2 regions of the Priestia sp. VA7 genome follow, and region 2 is predicted to be linked to the other one. Evidence: a T-box and tRNA genes for the amino acid it is inferred to sense, from the RefSeq annotation. Region 2 holds a T-box; the other holds one or more tRNA genes.
What was found. A T-box is a leader RNA that pairs with one kind of tRNA and senses whether it is charged. The one in region 2 lies ahead of leuS (leucine--tRNA ligase), so its partner is inferred to be a tRNA-Leu.
Positions count from the first base shown of each region.

Region 1 (9,674 bases), on a different contig from region 2:
ATAAAGGTAAACAACAATCGTTTCAAGCAGCGCAGCAGGGGCATAAAGAAGCAGTAGATGCATATGAACAGGCAAATGAAGCTAAAAATGATGCATCGTACGGCCATGAAGCGAAGCAAGCAATAGGTGAAGTGAATGAAGCCTCTCAGCAAATTGAGAATGCGCTTGAAAATGCTTCTGAAACACAGCGTCAGCGTTTAACAGAGTTTCAGCAAGATATAAAAGATATGGAGAACGATCTTAATCAATAAAAGAGCCGCTGTTTTACTTAGGCAGGTTCAGAATAGAGAGTATAAATTGTAAAAGCAGAAGGTAATGAACTTCTGCTTTTTTTGTCGTGTAAGCAGTATTTACGCTCATTTTTTAATCTAAATGAAGGCTAAATAAATTTCCACCCATACATATACATATTTTGGGGCATTAAGGGTATAGAGTAGTAATTTAATTAAGGAGGATGATTATGAAAGCAGTAACTTTTCAAGGTGCAAAGGATATCCAAGTAAAAGAAGTAGAAGATCCATCTTTGAAGAAAAAAGACGACATTATTGTTAGGATTACATCTACAGCTATTTGCGGTTCGGACTTACATATCTACCAAGGTGCTCTCCCTGCTGAAAAAGGATACGTTATTGGCCATGAACCAATGGGGATTGTAGAAGAAGTGGGTCCAGAGGTAACAAAAGTAAAAAAAGGAGACAGAGTAGTTTTACCGTTCAATATTTCGTGCGGGACCTGTTATTATTGTCAGCATGATTTAGAAAGTCAATGTGATAACTCTAATCCTAATAAGGAAATCGATACAGGAGGATACTTCGGGTTCACTGAACGATACGGAAATCATCCAGGAGGACAGGCTGAACTATTACGTGTTCCCTTTGGGAATTTTATGCCATTTGTAATTCCGCCCTCCTGTGAGCTTGAAGATGAGGCATTGTTATTTATGTCTGATGTTCTGCCAACCGCTTATTGGAGTGTAGAAAATTCCGGAGTTGGACCTGGGGATACAGTAGTGGTTCTTGGCAGCGGCCCCATTGGATTAATGACTCAAAAGTTTGCATGGATGAAAGGTGCTAAACGGGTCATCGCTGTTGATAACGTTCCATATAGATTAAAACGAGCTAAACAAATGAATAACGTAGAGTGCTTTAATTTTGATAAATACGACGATATGGGAAGCTATATTAAAGAGGTAACCGGTGGTGGAGCAGATGTTGTAATTGACTGTGTAGGAATGGATGGAAAGAAATCACCAGTAGAAGCGATTGAACAGAAACTCAAGCTGCAAGGAGGAACGTTAAGTGCTATTCAAATTGCACTAAAAGCAGTAAGGAAATTTGGCACAATTCAGCTAACAGGTGTATATGGATCAATATATAATATGTTTCCTCTTGGGAACATTTTTGAAAGAAACATCACTTTAAAAATGGGACAGGCTCCAGTAATTCATTACATGCCAGAATTATTCAAAAAAATTACAGATAGGGAGTTTGATCCTACAGAAATAATTTCTCATAAAATCCCTCTTGATCAAGCGAGTGAAGCTTATGAAATGTTTAACAATCATCAGGATGAATGTACAAAAGTTATCTTAAAACCATAATTAAGCATATATCTCCTTAAATATGTATAAAGAAAAAATTGAGAATTATTTTTACAATAATCATATCTATTTGAAAGAGGCTGGAACAAAAGCATGTTATTTGAAGGAAGATCCGAGCACGTTTGATTCTTGATGGAGAATCGAATGCGTTCGGATTTTTTTATTGATAGTGTAAACGTAAGTTTCGTGTATATAATTGCTTCTAGCTGTTGTTTGGGAGGAAAGGCGAAGACTTGCACGGAAATCAACAGTGGTGTAACAAATAATCCATCATTCCATTCTTATTTTAAAAGGTATAGAAGTTAAAAAAGTAAGAATCCTAATAAAAACAGAACGATAAGAATGGAAAGGGATTGTGACAGGAAATATGCTAATAAACATACTAATAATGATTGTCGTATTGTACTTCATATATGTATTCGCAACTGCAGTGGTACTGTTTTATGTCCCTTTGCATAAGGGAAAAGACCTAAAAGTAATGAATACTGAGAATTTTTACGGGAAGAAAGAATCCACAGATCGAGTTATGCTTTTGGAAAACGGTTATCTTTCAGGGCTTGTTCGGATGCAGATGATTCAAGAAGCGAGGCATACAATTGATATTGCTTACTTTTCCATAGGTAAAGGTCGTTCTTCGGATTTACTTATGGGCGCTTTATTCGAAGCTGCGGATCGAGGTATACGTATTCGCGTGCTGTTAGACGGGATCTCTCATGGGTTAAAAGGCAAGAGAAAAAATGTTCTTTATGCTCTAGCTTTCCACAATAATATAGAATTAAAGTACTATGAGCCCTTCACTATTTTTAAACCTTGGACATGGCATAACCGTCTTCACGATAAAATAATAGTAGTCGATGGTCAATTAGGTATTAGTGGAGGACGAAACATTGGAGATAAATACTTGGCCAGTCAACCAGATAAAAATTTTGTCTATGACCGTGATGTGCTAATTTATAACACAAAGCAAGAAAGTTATAGTGTCATTGTCTCAATGGAGAAGTATGTAGAGAAATTATGGAACCACCCGTATACCCGAAAAGCTTTTCCAAAGCTCAAGAAAACTAAACAATTTCGGGGCCTTTCAGGCAAGAAATTGTTAATAGATCAATACGAAGAGGCAAAAAAAGTAAATGAACCTTTTGTCCACCCTTATATTGTATGGAGAGAAGCAACGATGCCTACAAGAAAGGTTTCTTTTATTACAAATCCTATTCAACGAATGAATAAAAGCCCTTTTATATGGAAAACATTTATTAAGCTTTCCCAACAAGCTGAAAAATCCATTGTTGTTCAAAGCCCTTATATCGTACCAACAAAAGAGATGGAACAGTATATAGATAAGCAAGTAAAACCAAAAGTGCAAAGAATTATTTTAACTAATTCTATTACATCCACTCCAAATGCTATGGCTTTTTCTGCATACTTGGGAGTGAAGAATCGCGTTATAAAAGCTGGTTCAAAGCTTTATGAATATCAAAAGCCTTATTCAATTCACGGGAAATCTGTTGTTTATGATCAGCGTTTAAGTGCAGTTGGTTCTTTTAACTTAGATTCACGTTCAGTATTTTTAAATACTGAATCTATGGTTATGATAGATAGTGAAGAATTTGCAGCCGAGCTAACAGGAGCTATTGAAACTAAAATTTCTCACAGTGCGCTTGTAGGAAATGAGGGAGAACCTGTTGATCTTAATACGGATTCTCAAAAAAATGTCCCCCCTGTAAAGTCTGCACTCCTACATATCCTTTCGGTCTTCACGCGATTTTGGAGACATTTTGTATAGTTCCGCACTGTGCCTAAAAAAGGCTTTTACTGAAAATCAATGGTAGAATTAAGAGCTACTGCAACTGGCGGAGGGGAGTATAAAAAGCTGTGATATGCCTCACAGTTTTTTGAAATCGCTAGTACTAGTCATGATTCTTAAAAAGCCCTATTGACGAAATTTTATATATGTTTTATTATAATATAGCGTCGTTAATAAACGAGGTTCTTTTGAAGAAATGATTTCTAGGGGCATAGTTTAAAGGTAGAACTACGGTCTCCAAAACCGTCAGTGTGGGTTCGATTCCTACTGCCCCTGCCATTTTGGAGTTATCTTTTAATTCACACGCGGGTGTGGCGGAATTGGCAGACGCGCTAGACTTAGGATCTAGTGTCTTATGACGTGGGGGTTCAAGTCCCTTCACCCGCATCTTTACTTTCATATACGCGCGGAAGTAGTTCAGTGGTAGAACACCACCTTGCCAAGGTGGGGGTCGCGAGTTCGAACCTCGTCTTCCGCTTCTTTTCAAAAGCAGTTTGCATGTGCAAACTGCTTTTTTTGTTGTAGAAATAAAGATTTTGACGATGCTGTTTTTAATCAGAAATAGTTTATTAAAGCAGTGCTGCTTATACGTGTTGTTTTCGTGAATATACACATAATATTGGGGTTACATTAAAAGCTAATGAACGATACGTGAAGACATCTAATATGGTCTTTAAGATAGGGGAGAGTCCTATGGAATCTAGTTGGTTTTCAATTATACCGTTTTTAATTGTTATTCCAATAGCTATTTTCACCAAACAAGTGCTGCCAGGGTTGTTTCTAGGCTTATTAGTAGGCGCTTATTTGGTTGATCATTCGATTGTCGGAGGTGTTGAAAAGCTACTTCACTACATTGTACAAGCTCTTAGAAATAAAAGTAATATAGAAATCGTCGTCTTTTTATACGCATTTTCAGGGCTTATCGGAATGATTAAGATGGCTGGAGGAGTGAAGGGTTTTGTAGAAACAGCTGCAGAAAGAATTGATACAAGAAAAAAAGCTCTTATTTTAACCTATGTTTCAACCATTGGAACATTCAGTGCTCCCACATTTCGTTTTGTGACGATCGCGCCCATTATGAGAGCATTACTCAAAAAGGTGAAAATGACGACAGCAGAGCTAGGGTTTGTTATTGAAACAACTGCTACTCCTGTTATCGTCTTAATTCCTGTGGCAACGGCATTTGTAGGGTATATGGTCTCAATCATTCAAATGGCAATTGATCATCAAGGCATAAAACAAGACGCTTATTCTTTGTTTATTCAAAGCATTCCTTATAACTTCTTTTCGATTGTGATTATTTTAGTAGGGATTTATTTCAGCTTTTTTCATCATTCAACATCTACGGCTCCTATGAAGCTCGAGGAAGAAGACGAAAAAGATTGGCATGATTGTCATCCTTGCGTGTCGAAGGATTTGCCTTCTAAGCCTTGGAATTTGTTAGTACCTTTACTTGTTGTGATTTCACTTACCTTACTTTTAACATGGTGGAGCGGGCATCATAAGAGCCACAGCTTTTTTGAAGCATTTATTAAAGCAGACGTGTTAGAAGCGATGGTAGTAGCTTTAATTATCACTACGTTAATTACCCTCATTTTTTTCTTGTTTCAGCGCTTTACATTACAGAATTTGCTTAATGGTTTTATCACAGGAGGCAATGACTTAATGTCCGTTATTCTGCTGTTATCGGTAGTATGGGGATTATCCGCTGTTACAGAAGACTTAGGTTTTTCAAATTTTGTGACGGCACATTCTAAGTGGATTCCTCAAATGTTTGTCACTCCGTTCATGTTTATCTTTGGAGCCGCTATTTCTTACTTTATCGGATCTGCTTGGGGAACGTGGGGGATCTTAATGCCGCTTGGCATATCGCTTGCAAGTTCTGCAGATCTTTCTTTGCCATTGATTATCGGTGCGGTGTTTGCGAGCGGTTCATTTGGAGCGTTTTCTTCACCTTTAAGCGACGATACGAATACCATCGCCAAAATATTAGATTTGTCGGTTATTGAATATGCCAAGTATAAATTAAAGCCAGCTTTAATTGCAGCGGGAATAACAGTAGCTTTTTATCTTGTTGTATCTTTCTTGTTTTGAATGAGGGAAATAGCCATCTAGTATCAATTTTTCATTTTTTTCAGCTTAAAGTATGCATACAGTCCTAATGATAGGCACACTAGCATGATACAAGTAAGCGGAAATAAGATGGTATTAACAAAATGATCATAAAACCATATATACAAAAAAATCACCTCGATAAATTAAGCCATTTTTCTATTTATTAGAGATACACGATCTGTGTTGCTTCTTCCTATTTTTCAAAAAGGCGATATTCAGAAGCAGTATGGGTACGATAGAAAATAGCGGCATATGTAAAAGAAATCTCGCTACGTGTAACCCTTCATAAAGATGTTCTTAAAAATTACTAGCAATAGTAATCGACAAAAGCAACACAATGATGCGTAAAGGATACGCTAGTTGTGAAGGAGATTTAATTTTAAATAAAGTAGCTGTACCTATTAATAAAGGTAAGGTTCTCAGACAGCAGATTCTTAAGAGAAGACTATGTTTGTTCACTGCTTGTTTGATTTGCCTGAGATCGAAGATTATTTTTAGATTTTTGATTTTTAAAGAACGAAGGCATAAATGAAAGCACCCTTACTATATACTATAGTTTTTATTAATTTGACCAAAAACCGTATAGTTATATAATTTTTAACAAAATATCTTTTGCATGGCAGTAAATAAAAATGACGAACCTATGAGGTAAGCAATAATTAGGTGAAGAGTGAAAATGATGAAGTTATTGGAGTCAGCCTGCTGCTATTTGGATCACTGCTCGCTCTTTCTGTAGGAATTGATCTTTTTCAAGGAACGAACGTACTGCAGGCACTATACCATGCTTTAAGCCCGTTTTGTGTAAATGGAAGTGGCCGAACTATTTGTCCTTTTTTCTCTTTTGTTTTTCTTTTTCGCGGAGTCACTTTATCTTGTTTTAAAGAAGCGTCAGCAAAAGCAATAGTAACTTGGTGCAAAGAGGTTTTTATCTCTTCACTATCGAAACAAGCGTATAGAAAGATAGCTTTGAGATAGGGGAGAACCACATGAACATTGAGACTAACAGGTTATTAATACGCAAATTTAACTATGAAGATTGGCAGGAGGTCTACGCATATACATCTGATGCTAATGTCATGAAGTACATACCAGAAGGTGTTTTTAGTAAGGATGATGCGAAGAAATTTGTAAATGAAAATATGAAAGGAAACGTTAAAAACTTTCCAGTTGTATTAAAAAATGAAAACATCATAATTGGTCATATCGTCTTTTTTAACTATTTTGGGGACCATACTTATGAAATTGGCTGGGTATTTAATGCTCTCTATCATCAGAAAGGATATGCTTCAGAAGCGGCAAAAGCAATAGTGGACTATGGTTTTAACACAATGAAACTGCATCGGATTATTGCTACTTGTCAACCAGAGAATACGTCTTCTTATCGTGTTATGGAGAAAATCGGGATGAGAAGAGAAGGTTATTTTAAAAAATGTATTCCAACTGATAAAGGATGGTGGGATGAATATTATTACGCGATTTTAAAAGAAGAGTGGAAATGAGCTTTACTTTTACGGAATTGCATTTTCCAAGTTGTAAAGACGAAAACAAGCCCAATTTTAAAAAAATGAGCAGAACAGCAAACCAAAACGTCTAGGCAGACATACAATAAGATATCCATGAGAAACACCCCATGTTTGAACCTTCTTTGTTTTAGCAACAGAAAATTACGTTGAAAGGGAGTGCTTGTATGTCTAATGCTGGATGTGGATTTGGTTCTGGTTTCGCTTTATTAGTTGTATTATTTATTCTATTAGTAATTATCGGATGTAGTTGTTATAGCGGTGGTTATGGTGGCGGATACGGCTGCTAATTATATCACAAAAAAGCCTAAAGGATACCCTTTAGGCTTTTTTGTGTTCATTATAAAAAGCTGGAAGAGATGATTAATCAGCAGGCTCAGTATCAACATGCGATTCAATTTTCTTCTCTTTCGGCAATTGGTCAATAGAAGCCCAAGGCACGCGGCGAGGCTTATATTCAATCGCATCAGTAGAGTAAATGGCCACGCTTACGACTCCTCCGTGTACCTGCGCTCGAATCAACAAAGGATCACTATACGTATTTTTAAAGTGAAAGTCAGGTCCATACCAGCTGACGGTAGCGTCTCGTCCAGGAGGTACGTAGGAAACGCTGCGGCTGTGTGAATAACGCTGTGTAATCGTTACGCCAGCGTTATCAACGGCGTTAAATAAAGTAGAAGAAACTTGGCAAATTCCTCCTCCAACTCCTTCAGAATACTCTCCTTTTACAATGATTGGCGCACGCATATACCCTTTTGCTGCCGTTCTTTTTCCAACGGTTTGATTAAAAGAGAAAACTTCCCCAGGAAATATAACGCTGCTGTCTAGTGATTCAGCCGCAAGAGAAATATTGTGAGAACGATTTTTATTATGAGGGTTAAATACTGTATGATAATGACCGATTTGCTTAATTCGAATCGTTGCAAGCAGCTCCTTATCTACGCGAGGCGGAATAGGAAGCGTCGGGATTTCTAATGTTGACGTACCGCCGTTAAAAAAATAAGTATAAAATTTCTCCGCAAAATCTTTATGATATAGTTTGACACCCGCTTGCTCAGGAACAATTTGTCCGCTTTTATCAATGCGGGCATTTATGGGCTCTCTATATGTCTTTTTATCCAATTCTTTTAGAAGAAGATTGTATCGATCATGATCAACCATAGGGACAGGAAGAAGAGGTACGGCCACTTTGTCCCGTTCAATCCGTTCAATTGGTTTACCGTCATGAGTAATAGATAGGTGGTCTTGTGTAGAAAGAGGTTGAATGAGCATTAAAAGTCCAACCATCCAAGTGAAATTCATATCATATACCTCGCTTTCACCTGTTAGTATGAATAAAATGAACCGTTTAATGTATAAGATTCACAAGCTCTTTTTTGTATTATTTTCCATGATCTTAGCGTGTAAAAATTTCTATTTATAATTGTATGTGTACTTTCGCATATTACATAGAGAAACTACAAGGTAATGAGGGTAGACAATGACAAAATTAATGATTTTAGTCTTTATGCTTATTAGTTTTTTTGTGCATCCCCAAAAGATGAAAGCGGAAGAAAACCTTACGTACTTTCCGGTAAGTGACACTGGAAAAGTATTAAAGTGGAAACGTGTAGAAAGCTTACTGCCGAAGGGGAAAAAATTTAAAGTGATCGATGTAGAAACGGGTTTTTACTTTTACGTGCAGCGAAGAGCAGGCTCACACCATGCAGATGTTCAGCCGCTTACACGTCAAGATACGAAAGTAATGAAGCACTTATATAATGGAAAATGGAGCTGGAACCGAAGAGCTGTTCTTATTCCGTTTAAAGGTCAAATGCTTGCAGCTTCCATGAACGGAATGCCTCACGGAGCCGGTGCGCTTGACAATGGGTTCCCCGGTCATTTTTGCATTCATTTTGCAGGAAGTACGACTCACAAGTCTCAAAATGTGGATCCAGGTCATCAGTTAATGGTATTAAAAGCAGGAGGAAAGCTTGATGAATATGCATTAAAAGCTGAGCCGGCAGAAGTCGTAAATATGTTTTTAACAGGATTAAAGCAAGATGACGATGCCTTAATGCAGCCGGTTTTGCGCGTGAAGCAAGAGCATAAGCTATGGGCAAAACTGCATAGTGTCTCCACCATTTATTATAAAACGGACTTATTTCATGCAAAAAAGTATAAAACAAAAGAGAAAATCGCCGTAGATTGCCTTATTTATTACGAAGATAAAGGGGCTCAAAAGACCACGATGGTTTTTACTTTAAAGAGAAATCCATTAACAAACGGATGGGAAATTTCTTCTCTTACACTGTAATGACCGATTATTTTTAAAAACACATCTGACAGAAAACAGATGTGTTTTTAAGCATTTGTTTAGCCGTTCGCAATGTTAGAGTGGAAAAACGTGCTTACATACGATAGAAAAGAATAAAAAAGGGTATAAGTAATAATATTACTCTTTCTACAAAGAACTCTACAGCACGAAAGGAGAGGGTGTTTATTCTTTCATATTGGTTTAGCCGCTTAGTTGCTGCAGATCCTGGACGAAAAAGGCTCAAAACGGCTTCTAAAGCTACGATCAGCGTAATTACAGCGGTCGTTATTATGCTGATCGTATTAAAAACAGCCGGAAGCTCACAAATTACCGCTGCTA
Region 1 covers NZ_JBVQPN010000004.1:537,733-547,406, forward strand. Annotated here, with positions in the region: gene AC0C45_RS20575 (hypothetical protein) at 1-251, shown strand, start outside; gene AC0C45_RS20580 (zinc-dependent alcohol dehydrogenase) at 461-1,600, shown strand; gene AC0C45_RS20585 (phospholipase D-like domain-containing protein) at 1,989-3,383, shown strand; tRNA gene AC0C45_RS20590 (tRNA-Trp) at 3,610-3,683, shown strand; tRNA gene AC0C45_RS20595 (tRNA-Leu) at 3,710-3,791, shown strand; tRNA gene AC0C45_RS20600 (tRNA-Gly) at 3,811-3,882, shown strand; gene AC0C45_RS20605 (Na+/H+ antiporter NhaC family protein) at 4,098-5,498, shown strand; partial or broken gene AC0C45_RS20610 (spore gernimation protein KB) at 5,676-5,924, opposite strand; gene AC0C45_RS20615 (YczF family membrane protein) at 6,183-6,494, shown strand; gene AC0C45_RS20620 (GNAT family N-acetyltransferase) at 6,506-7,018, shown strand; gene AC0C45_RS20625 (YjcZ family sporulation protein) at 7,207-7,329, shown strand; gene AC0C45_RS20630 (VanW family protein) at 7,403-8,341, opposite strand; gene AC0C45_RS20635 (hypothetical protein) at 8,520-9,335, shown strand; gene AC0C45_RS20640 (FUSC family protein) at 9,515-9,674, shown strand, end outside.
Region 1: it encodes a tRNA-Leu, which carries the amino acid that the T-box ahead of leuS (leucine--tRNA ligase) is inferred to sense. The anticodon was not compared.

Region 2 (9,674 bases):
GATATCATCTCTTATTTTGAAGGCCTTGGAATTAAATTAAAAGAGGAAGATCACGGCCGTATGTTTCCGGTCAGCAATAAAGCGCAATCTGTTGTTGACGCATTAATTAGCGAACTTCACCGTCTTCGTGTGACAATTCGCACAAACACAGCCGTTAAACGCGTACACTATGAGAACAACACCGTGAAAGAAGTTGTGCTTCAAAACGGGGAAGCAATCCAAACAAAAAGCGTTGTGATTGCAGTAGGTGGAAAATCAGTACCTCATACAGGTTCCACAGGAGACGGTTATCAATGGGCAAAAGATGCGGGGCATAAAATTACTGAACTTTACCCAACAGAAGTTCCTATTACATCTAGCGAACACTTTATTAAAACTAAAACGCTTCAAGGTCTATCGCTTCGCAATGTAGGACTAAGCGTGCTTAATAAAAAAGGCAAGCCTGTCATTACTCATCAAATGGATATGATTTTCACTCACTTTGGCATCTCTGGCCCTGCCGCTCTTCGCTGCAGCCAATATGTTGTTAAAGAGTTAAAGAAACAAAAAAGCAATACTGTTCAAATGTCTCTTGATTTATTTCCTAGCCAAAACGACGAAGATATTTTCCAAAAATTAGTCAAAACAACAAAAGAAGAGCCGAAAAAAGCAATTAAAAATGTCTTAAAAGGTTTTGTATCTGAACGCTATCTATTGTTTTTACTCGAGCAAGCAAGCATTGATAGCCAAGCGCTAGCAGGACAGCTTCAGCATGAGAAACTGAGAGAATTTGCAAGACTGTGCAAACGATTTGAATTTGCTGTAAACGGCACGCTTTCTTTAGAAAAAGCATTCGTCACAGGAGGCGGCGTATCTGTTAAAGAAATTCACCCAAAAGAAATGTCTTCGAAATTTATGCAAGGCCTTTACTTCTGCGGGGAAATTCTTGATATCCATGGATACACTGGAGGATACAATATCACTTCTGCTCTTGTAACAGGCCGTTTGGCTGGAAGTAATGCAGGAGAATTTGCAACAAGCCTAGCATAATATGCTAGGCTTTATACATAACCATGGCTGAAAAACAGTACACCTGCTCATCACGATCAACATCCACTGTCACTTGGTATTTAATATCAACGACGTCTTCATCCTCTAATTTCCGTAAAAATCGGTTCACCGCAAATTCTAAATCTTTTTCGTGCTCTTTATCAAACATTTTCACCTGTATCACAGCTTCTACCACCTTGTCCTATCAAATTTGTTTCAATCAGAATGGACTGTTTCTCTTGATGATGGTTTTTGTACGGATTTTCAATCTCTTACTACCTCTATTTTTATGAGAGCTTTTATAGATTTAGTCATCATTTGTTTTCCTGCTATCATTTTAGTCGGATGGCAGAAGTGTCATTCAAAAAAGAGGTTGAGACATAACGAAATGAACTCAATCTAAAGACGAACAAATGGGATACATGAGCTGAAACGCTTGTGACACGGCAGTCAATTTCCTTTCAAGACTTCGCTTTCCGCGGGCGGCCGGTGATCCTCCTCCTCGCTTGCGCTCCTGGGGGGTCTCACCTTTTCCGCTTTTCTCGCAGGAGCCTTCGCCTTGCCTTCCAATCAGCTGCTAGAGGAGAGGAAACGAAACAAATAAAACCTAAGTTCACCCTAACAAAAAAATGAACCACTAATCAAACATGTTGATCAATGGTTCATTTTTCACTTCAGCTAAGATACTTTTGTCCCAGCCTCTTTTTTATTTATTAACCGTTTTTCCTTCCCACTCTAACATACCGCCAACCATATTTGTTACTTTATATCCTTGTTCTTGAAGGTAGTAACATACGTTTTCACTGCGGCGGCCCGAACGGCAAATGAAAATATATTCTTTGTCTTTATCGAAATAATCCACATTACCTGGAATATCATTCATACGAATGTGTTTAGCAGTTGGAATCATTCCTTCTGCTACTTCTTCATCTTCGCGCACATCAACTAAATGAAGTTCTTCTCCATTTTCAACGCGTTTTTGAAGTTCTTCAGGCGTAATTACTTTTACTTCTTCCATCTTCGTCATTCCTCTCTATTCTTTCATTCAGCTTGCTATCGCTATTGTAGCAAATTCAAATACCTTTATGCCACTAAATAAGAAAAGCTTAAGCAGCAGCCTGCCTAAGCCCTTCCAATCGTAGTTAAAGGTTTGACTAAGCGCCTGATGTTAACCCGGAAAGGCGGACATCAGGCACTTAGGTCTAGAACAGAACCCCTGACTAAAGAGCAGTCAGGGGTTCTGTTCTACATCAATACTTAATTAGCTACGATGTTTACTAATTTACCAGGCACAGCAATCACTTTGCGCACTGTCTTACCTTCAATGAACTCTTGAACATCTTCATTAGCCATTGCAATATCTTGAAGCTCTTCACGAGACGCCTCAGCAGGTACGTTTACTTTCGCACGTACTTTACCGTTAATTTGAACGACAATTTCCACTTCATCATCTACAAGTTTTGCTTCGTCAAACGCAGGCCAAGCCTCATACGAAATTGTATCTTCGTGACCTAGTTTGCTCCATAATTCCTCAGTCGTATGAGGACAAATTGGTGCTAATAGCTTCACAAATCCTTCTACGTATTGCTTTGGCAGCACGTCAACTTTGTATGCATCATTGATGAATACCATAAGCTGAGAGATACCTGTATTAAAACGGAGGCCTTCGTAATCTTCCGTTACTTTTTTCACCGTTTGGTGATACACGCGTTCAAGCGTAGTGTCATTGCTTTCTTGAACCTTGCTGCTTAATTCACCGTTATCGTCAACAAGTAAGCGCCATACACGATCTAAGAAACGGCGTGCACCATCAAGCCCTTTTGTTGACCAGGCGATTGACGCATCTAAAGGCCCCATGAACATTTCATAAAGGCGAAGCGTATCTGCTCCGTGGCTTTCTACGATCTCGTCTGGGTTTACAACGTTACCTTTTGACTTACTCATTTTTTCGTTGTTTTCTCCAAGAATCATACCTTGGTTAAACAGTTTTTGGAACGGCTCTTTTGTTGGAACTACGCCGATATCATATAAAAACTTATGCCAGAAACGAGCATATAATAAGTGAAGAACAGCGTGTTCAGCTCCACCGATATAAATATCAACCGGCAACCATTCTTTTAATTTATCTGCATCTGCTAACGCTTCACTGTTTGTTGGATCAATGTAGCGTAAGTAATACCAGCAGCTGCCTGCCCATTGAGGCATTGTATTTGTTTCGCGGCGCCCTTTTTTGCCTGTTTCCGGATCTACTACGTTCACCCAGTCATCAATGTTTGCTAACGGAGATTCACCTGTGCCTGACGGTTTAATTTCAGTCGTTTTTGGTAACACAAGCGGAAGCTGATCTTCAGGAACTGCAGTCGTTGTGCCATCTTCCCAGTGAATAACAGGGATTGGTTCACCCCAGTAGCGCTGACGACTGAATAACCAGTCACGCAGACGGTATGTTACTTGTTTTTCACCTTTTTCATTTGCTTGAAGCCACTGAATCATATTTGAAATTGCTTCTTCTTTATCTAAACCATTTAAGAAGTCTGAATTAACGTGCTCGCCGTCGCCTGTATAAGCTTCTTTTGAAACGTCTCCGCCCGCTACTACTTCTTTAATCGGCAGTTCAAATTTAACAGCAAATTCATAATCACGCTCATCATGAGCTGGAACAGCCATAATTGCACCTGTGCCATAGCTCATTAAAACATAGTCAGCAATCCAAATTGGCATTCTCTCGCCGTTTACAGGGTTAATTGCATAAGCACCAGTGAATACGCCAGTTTTATCTTTAGCTAAGTCTGTACGTTCTAAATCGCTTTTGCTTTTAATTTGATCTAAATACGCTTCTACCGCTTCTTTTTGTTCGGCTGTTGTAATTTTTTCTACAAACGGATGTTCAGGTGCTAAAACGGCATACGTTGCTCCAAATAGCGTGTCAGGACGCGTTGTGAACACAGTAAATGTGTCCTCGTATCCATCGATTGTGAAGTGCACGTGAGCTCCTTCAGAGCGGCCAATCCAGTTGCGCTGCATTTCTTTAATACTTTCTGGCCAATCAAGCTCATCTAAATCTTCTAGTAAACGATCTGCATAAGCTGTGATTTTAAGCATCCACTGCTTCATTGGACGACGCTCAACCGGATGTCCCCCACGCTCACTTTTGCCGTCAATAACTTCTTCGTTCGCAAGTACTGTTCCTAGAGCAGGACACCAGTTAACAGCTACTTCATCCACATAAGCTAAGCCGTTTTTATATAGCTGTAAGAAAATCCACTGTGTCCATTTGTAGTAGTTTGGATCAGTTGTATTAATTTCTCGCTCCCAATCGTAAGAGAAACCTAACGATTTGATTTGACGACGGAAATTATTAATGTTAAGTTCAGTGAATTCAGCCGGGTCGTTTCCTGTATCTAATGCATACTGTTCAGCAGGTAGTCCGAATGCATCCCATCCCATCGGATGAAGTACATTGTATCCTTGCATACGCTTCATACGAGATAAAATATCCGTTGCTGTATAACCTTCTGGATGCCCAACGTGTAAACCAGCGCCAGATGGATAAGGGAACATATCTAATGCGTAAAATTTACGCTTTCCTTCATCTTCTGTTGTTCTAAATGTTTTATTTTCTTCCCAAACTTTTTGCCATTTTTGTTCGATCTTTTCATGATTAAAAGCCATACATAATCCTCCTTGTACGCTCCAGCTGTATTTAATTAAACTAAAAAACCCCTCATCCCTCAAACAAAGGGACGAGAGGTTGAATAAACTTCCCGCGGTACCACCCAAATTAGCACAATTATGTACTCACTCATTTTCCTTAACGCGGATAGACGGCAAATGTTACTTTACTTCACATTTACAACTCCAAGGTGAGTTCATGAACGCTCGTTTGCTGACTCGCACCACCCGTCAGCTCTCTTAGCTCGCTTCGTTCACTACTATTCCTTATCATAGTTTTTACATCATACTACCTTGTATTGTAAATAATATGTTCGTAAACTGCAAGTTGTTCAAGGGATTTTGTAAAAGTTTCTGCAATGCAGCACTGCTTTGTTGCTAAATCCTCTCTTTCATTCTTATATATGAACAACTTCTCCCAAAAACATACATCCACGGCCAAACAAAAAAGGGATTGAGACATAATTAAATCAATCCAATTTAAAGACGAACAAATGGGATAAATGCGCTAGTATGAATTTCTTGGTTACACCGCTGTTGATTTCCGTGCAAGACTTTTTCCGCTGGCGGCCGATGAGCCTCCTCGTTTCTTACACTCATGCGGGGTCTCACCTACTTCAGGAGTCTTTACCTTGCCCTCCACTCCGCAGCTAGAAGCACCTAAACAAATGAAACCTACGTTCACCATAAACATGAAAAGATCCGAACGATTCATCGTTCGGATCTTCCTTCAACTAAAATACTTTTATCCCAGTCCCTATTTTCTTTAGCTGCTATTATTAAATGCCAAATCCAAAAGAAAACAGGATGATCGCAAGTACAAGACCAACAAGCGGCACAATCACCGTCATTGCTGCAACTGATCCATACGCATCTTTATGAGTTTCTCCGCAAATAGAATTAATTGTTGTTACGACATAACCATTATGAGGCAAGGAATCTAATACTCCAGAGGAAATAGCTACTACGCGATGGAGAGCTTCTGGATTTACACCAGCATCTAGATAGTGAGGTGCTAAAATTGGCAAAGCAATCGCCTGACCTCCTGAAGCCGAACCTGTCATCCCCGCGATAACACTCACGGCAATAGCTCCTCCAATCAACGGACTTCCTGGAATATGCGTCATGGCATCTACAGCCACTCCAAACGCGGGAACAGCCTTAGCAACTCCTCCAAAACCTACGACAGCCGCTGTATTCCCAATAGCAATTAACGCACCCAGTGTTCCTTCTGAAGCTGCATTCCAAAATCCTTTAAAATGCTTTCGGTTCACAATATAAGTGACAATGATCCCGCTTAAAAGTGCGACAATCAGCGCAGATTGCTGAAGTGGCTTATGAAGTGCAAAAGAAATAATGAGCACGACCACAAGCGGAAGCAAACTTAATAAAGGATTAGGAAGAGACTGATTTTCCGTTACTACTGGATCTTTCTTGCGTGATATAAAACGCTCTCCATTTTTAACTGCTTTTGAAATCAAGCGCTTTAACCACCAGTAGCCGAATACAGCCATCACTACTGCTACAACTAAACTAACTTCCCATCCTGCATACGGACTAGTCTTTAAGTATTCAATTGGAATCCAGTTTTGGATTTCAGGCGATCCAGCCGAGGTCATCGTAAACGTAACGGAACCGAATGCTAAAGCAGCAGGGATAAACCGCCTCGGCAAATCGGCCTGTTTGAATAAGCTTAAAGCCATTGGATAGACAGAGAATGCTACTACAAACAGACTGACTCCTCCGTATGTCAAGACCGCACAGGCAAGTACAATCGCCAACACTGCTCTTTTCATTCCTAGTTTACTGACAATCCAGCGAGAAACACTATCAGCAGCCCCGCTGTCTTCCATCACTTTTCCAAAGACGGCGCCCAATAGGAACATTAAATACCAAGAAGCAATAAATCCTGTGAAACCAGACATGTAATTTCCAACAAAATTTGCTTCTCCTTCTTTCACCAGCTGTGGAAATAAAGGCATTCCGCTTGTTAACGCAACAACTAAAGCACTGAGCGGACCTGCTATAAATAAATTCATGCCTCTCATCGTTAATACAATGAGCAGCAATAATCCTCCAATTAATCCAATCATACTAAGCATGTTTAGCCCCCCATGAAGTCATATAATTAGAAAACGCTTACACATTTACAGGTATATACTCCTTTCTTTGCTTGTCACAACCCTTATTATATTATTAAAGGAATACTGAAGACATTCCTACGTTTATTAAGCATTCAAAAATAAAACCATCTCTATTTATTTAGAGATGGTTAATGAACGCTGACGTTTTTCTTTTAATTTATAATCGTATATCCATGTTGTACACATGCTGAATAGCAATAGTCCAATTAATAAATAGCACAGTGTAGACATATTAAACGCATCGAAAATAACGCCTCCAAAGAGAGGACCAATCATTTTACCTGCAGTAGCCATGCTGTTAACTACACCTTGATAAAATCCTTCTTTTCCAGATGGAGCCAAATGACTTGCAACAGCCGGAATGGCTGGCCAAACGAACATTTCTCCAATTGTTAACACAACCATTGCTGTTAAGAACTGCGGAAATGTTGTAGCATTCACCACGATAACAAAAGAAGCCACAAAAATAACCGTTCCAATTAGGACCTGTACTTTTAATGTTTTTGCTACTTTTTGAATGATGGGTACAATCAAAGGCTGACCGACTACAATTAAAATCCCGTTAATTGTCCAAAGCAAACTGTAGCTAGAAAGAGGTATATTCAGCTCACGCGTATGCGTAGCAATCGTTGTTTGCCACTGAACATACGCCACCCAGCATAAGACATACCCCGTACATAAAATAAGAAGAGCAGTCAGCTTCGTTTTATGCCCAATGCTCCCTGCTTCATTAAGGACATTCGTTTGTCCAACGGTAACCGAAATATGACGATATGAAAAAATAGCAATAAGCAGAAAAATAACGTATAAAATTGTATTAGCTAAGAAAATATACGTAAATGAATAAGACGCTACAATGCCCCCTACCGCGGCGCCAATAGCTACTCCTGCATTTTGAGCAACGTACATCGCATTAAATGCTTTTCTTCCGCCTTGTGGCCAAACGGACCCTGCCATTGCATACATAGATGGAAACACAATACCAGATCCAAACCCTACAACAACCAAGAGAACAACGTATGTAGGCCAACCATGGAAAAACACGAGTCCCACTAATGCAATAAGAGTAATAATAATTCCTGATAAAATGGATTTATATCCTCCGATTTTGTCAAAAAGCGTTCCTCCAAGCAAATTTCCTACTACGCTTGCCGCAGAATTCAGCATAAGAACCACTCCTGCGACGGATAACGACTTTCCTAAATGTTCATTTATATAAATTGTATTGAGAGGCCATAAAAATGAAGCTCCCGTTACGTTTACAAGCATACCAATAATCAAAAACCAAAGTGATTTGGGCATTGATCTCCCCCCTATCTATTCGAATGCCAACGTACATTCTAGTCTTTTCTTAAAGGGTTCGCAATGCTTTTACATATAGACAATTTATTTGAAATTCGCTGACTATTTAAAAAGGTGATTCCACATGACAATATCATGCAAAATCACCTTTTTATCGCTTATTTTTGCTTCGAACGAACCGGCTGTGCACGCTTGCTGTTTCGTGCTTTTAATTCTTTTACCGGATCAAAATCTTTTCCTAGCTCAATGTCATTGCTGTTGATCCCGTTTTTTGTTTTTTGTTCCGGATTATTTTGATTTGAACGCGTTGCCATAAAATCCTCTCCTTAATGCTGAGTTGTGATCAATTTATTTTGCAGCTGCTGAACTTGCAGGCGCATGCGATATAGCTGCTCTCTTTGCTGTGCATTTGCACTGTGAGAAAACTCTTCAATTTCTTTATAAGCATTTTCTAATTTTTCCTGTGCTTTTGTATATTCAGTGTCGTTATAATGTTCTTGCTTCATGCCTTCCTGCAACTGACCTTGTCCAAAGCGAATAGCATCTTCACACTGTTGCATAAGTTGATCCACTGCTTGACGAGTTGTCATTCTCTATTCCTCCTATTCGTTCATTTCTGTCTTATTTTGCGCAACTTTACTTCCCTTTACGACAAGAAGAACCTGTTAAATATAAGCATCCTTAAATTTGTTTGGCACTTTTTCACGTTTTTGATACAATTTGTTGATGTATATTGCATGTAAAAAGGAGGTTGCTGATTTGAGTCAGACAAACCCATTTCCGTATAAATCTGAAAACAAACGTTATCACACCTGGAATTACCACTTACGTAACCACTTTGGCCATAAGGTATTTAAAGTAGCCTTAGATGGAGGATTTGATTGTCCAAACAGAGACGGCACGGTAGCTCACGGCGGCTGTACGTTTTGCAGTGCTGCTGGCTCAGGGGATTTTGCTGGAAACAGAGCGGATGACCTCGTGACACAATTTAATGAAATCAGTGAAAAAATGCATCATAAATGGAAAGACGGAAAATACGTTGCTTATTTTCAAGCATTTACTAATACTCATGCTCCTGTCGAGGAGCTTCGTGAAAAATATGAAGCCGTCTTAAAGCTTCCCGGAGTTGTTGGGCTTTCTATCGCCACGCGCCCTGACTGTCTCCCCGACGATGTGGTGGAATACTTGGCTGAATTAAATGAACGAACTTATCTATGGGTAGAACTTGGACTCCAAACTGTTCATGAACGAACTTCACTGCTTATTAACCGGGCACATGATCATCAATGCTATGTAGATGGGGTAGCAAAGCTTCGAAAACACGGTATTCGCGTATGTTCTCACATCATTAATGGTTTGCCTTTAGAAACACCTGATATGATGATGGAAACCGTACGTGAAGTAGCAAAATTAGACGTTCAAGGAATTAAGATTCATCTGCTTCATTTACTAAAAGGAACTCCTATGGTCAAACAGTATGAAAAGGGCCTTGTTGAATTTCTTTCATTTGAAGAATACGTAAAGCTT
Region 2 covers NZ_JBVQPN010000001.1:47,308-56,981, reverse strand. Annotated here, with positions in the region: gene AC0C45_RS00385 (BaiN/RdsA family NAD(P)/FAD-dependent oxidoreductase) at 1-1,029, shown strand, start outside; gene AC0C45_RS00380 (sporulation protein Cse60) at 1,034-1,213, opposite strand; gene AC0C45_RS00375 (rhodanese-like domain-containing protein) at 1,736-2,047, opposite strand; gene leuS (leucine--tRNA ligase) at 2,287-4,701, opposite strand; T-box leader at 4,766-4,984, opposite strand; gene AC0C45_RS00365 (hypothetical protein) at 5,228-5,416, opposite strand; gene AC0C45_RS00360 (GntP family permease) at 5,481-6,803, opposite strand; gene AC0C45_RS00355 (MDR family MFS transporter) at 6,960-8,147, opposite strand; gene AC0C45_RS00350 (hypothetical protein) at 8,306-8,461, opposite strand; gene AC0C45_RS00345 (YtzC family protein) at 8,474-8,737, opposite strand; gene mnmL (tRNA modification radical SAM protein MnmL/YtqA) at 8,907-9,674, shown strand, end outside.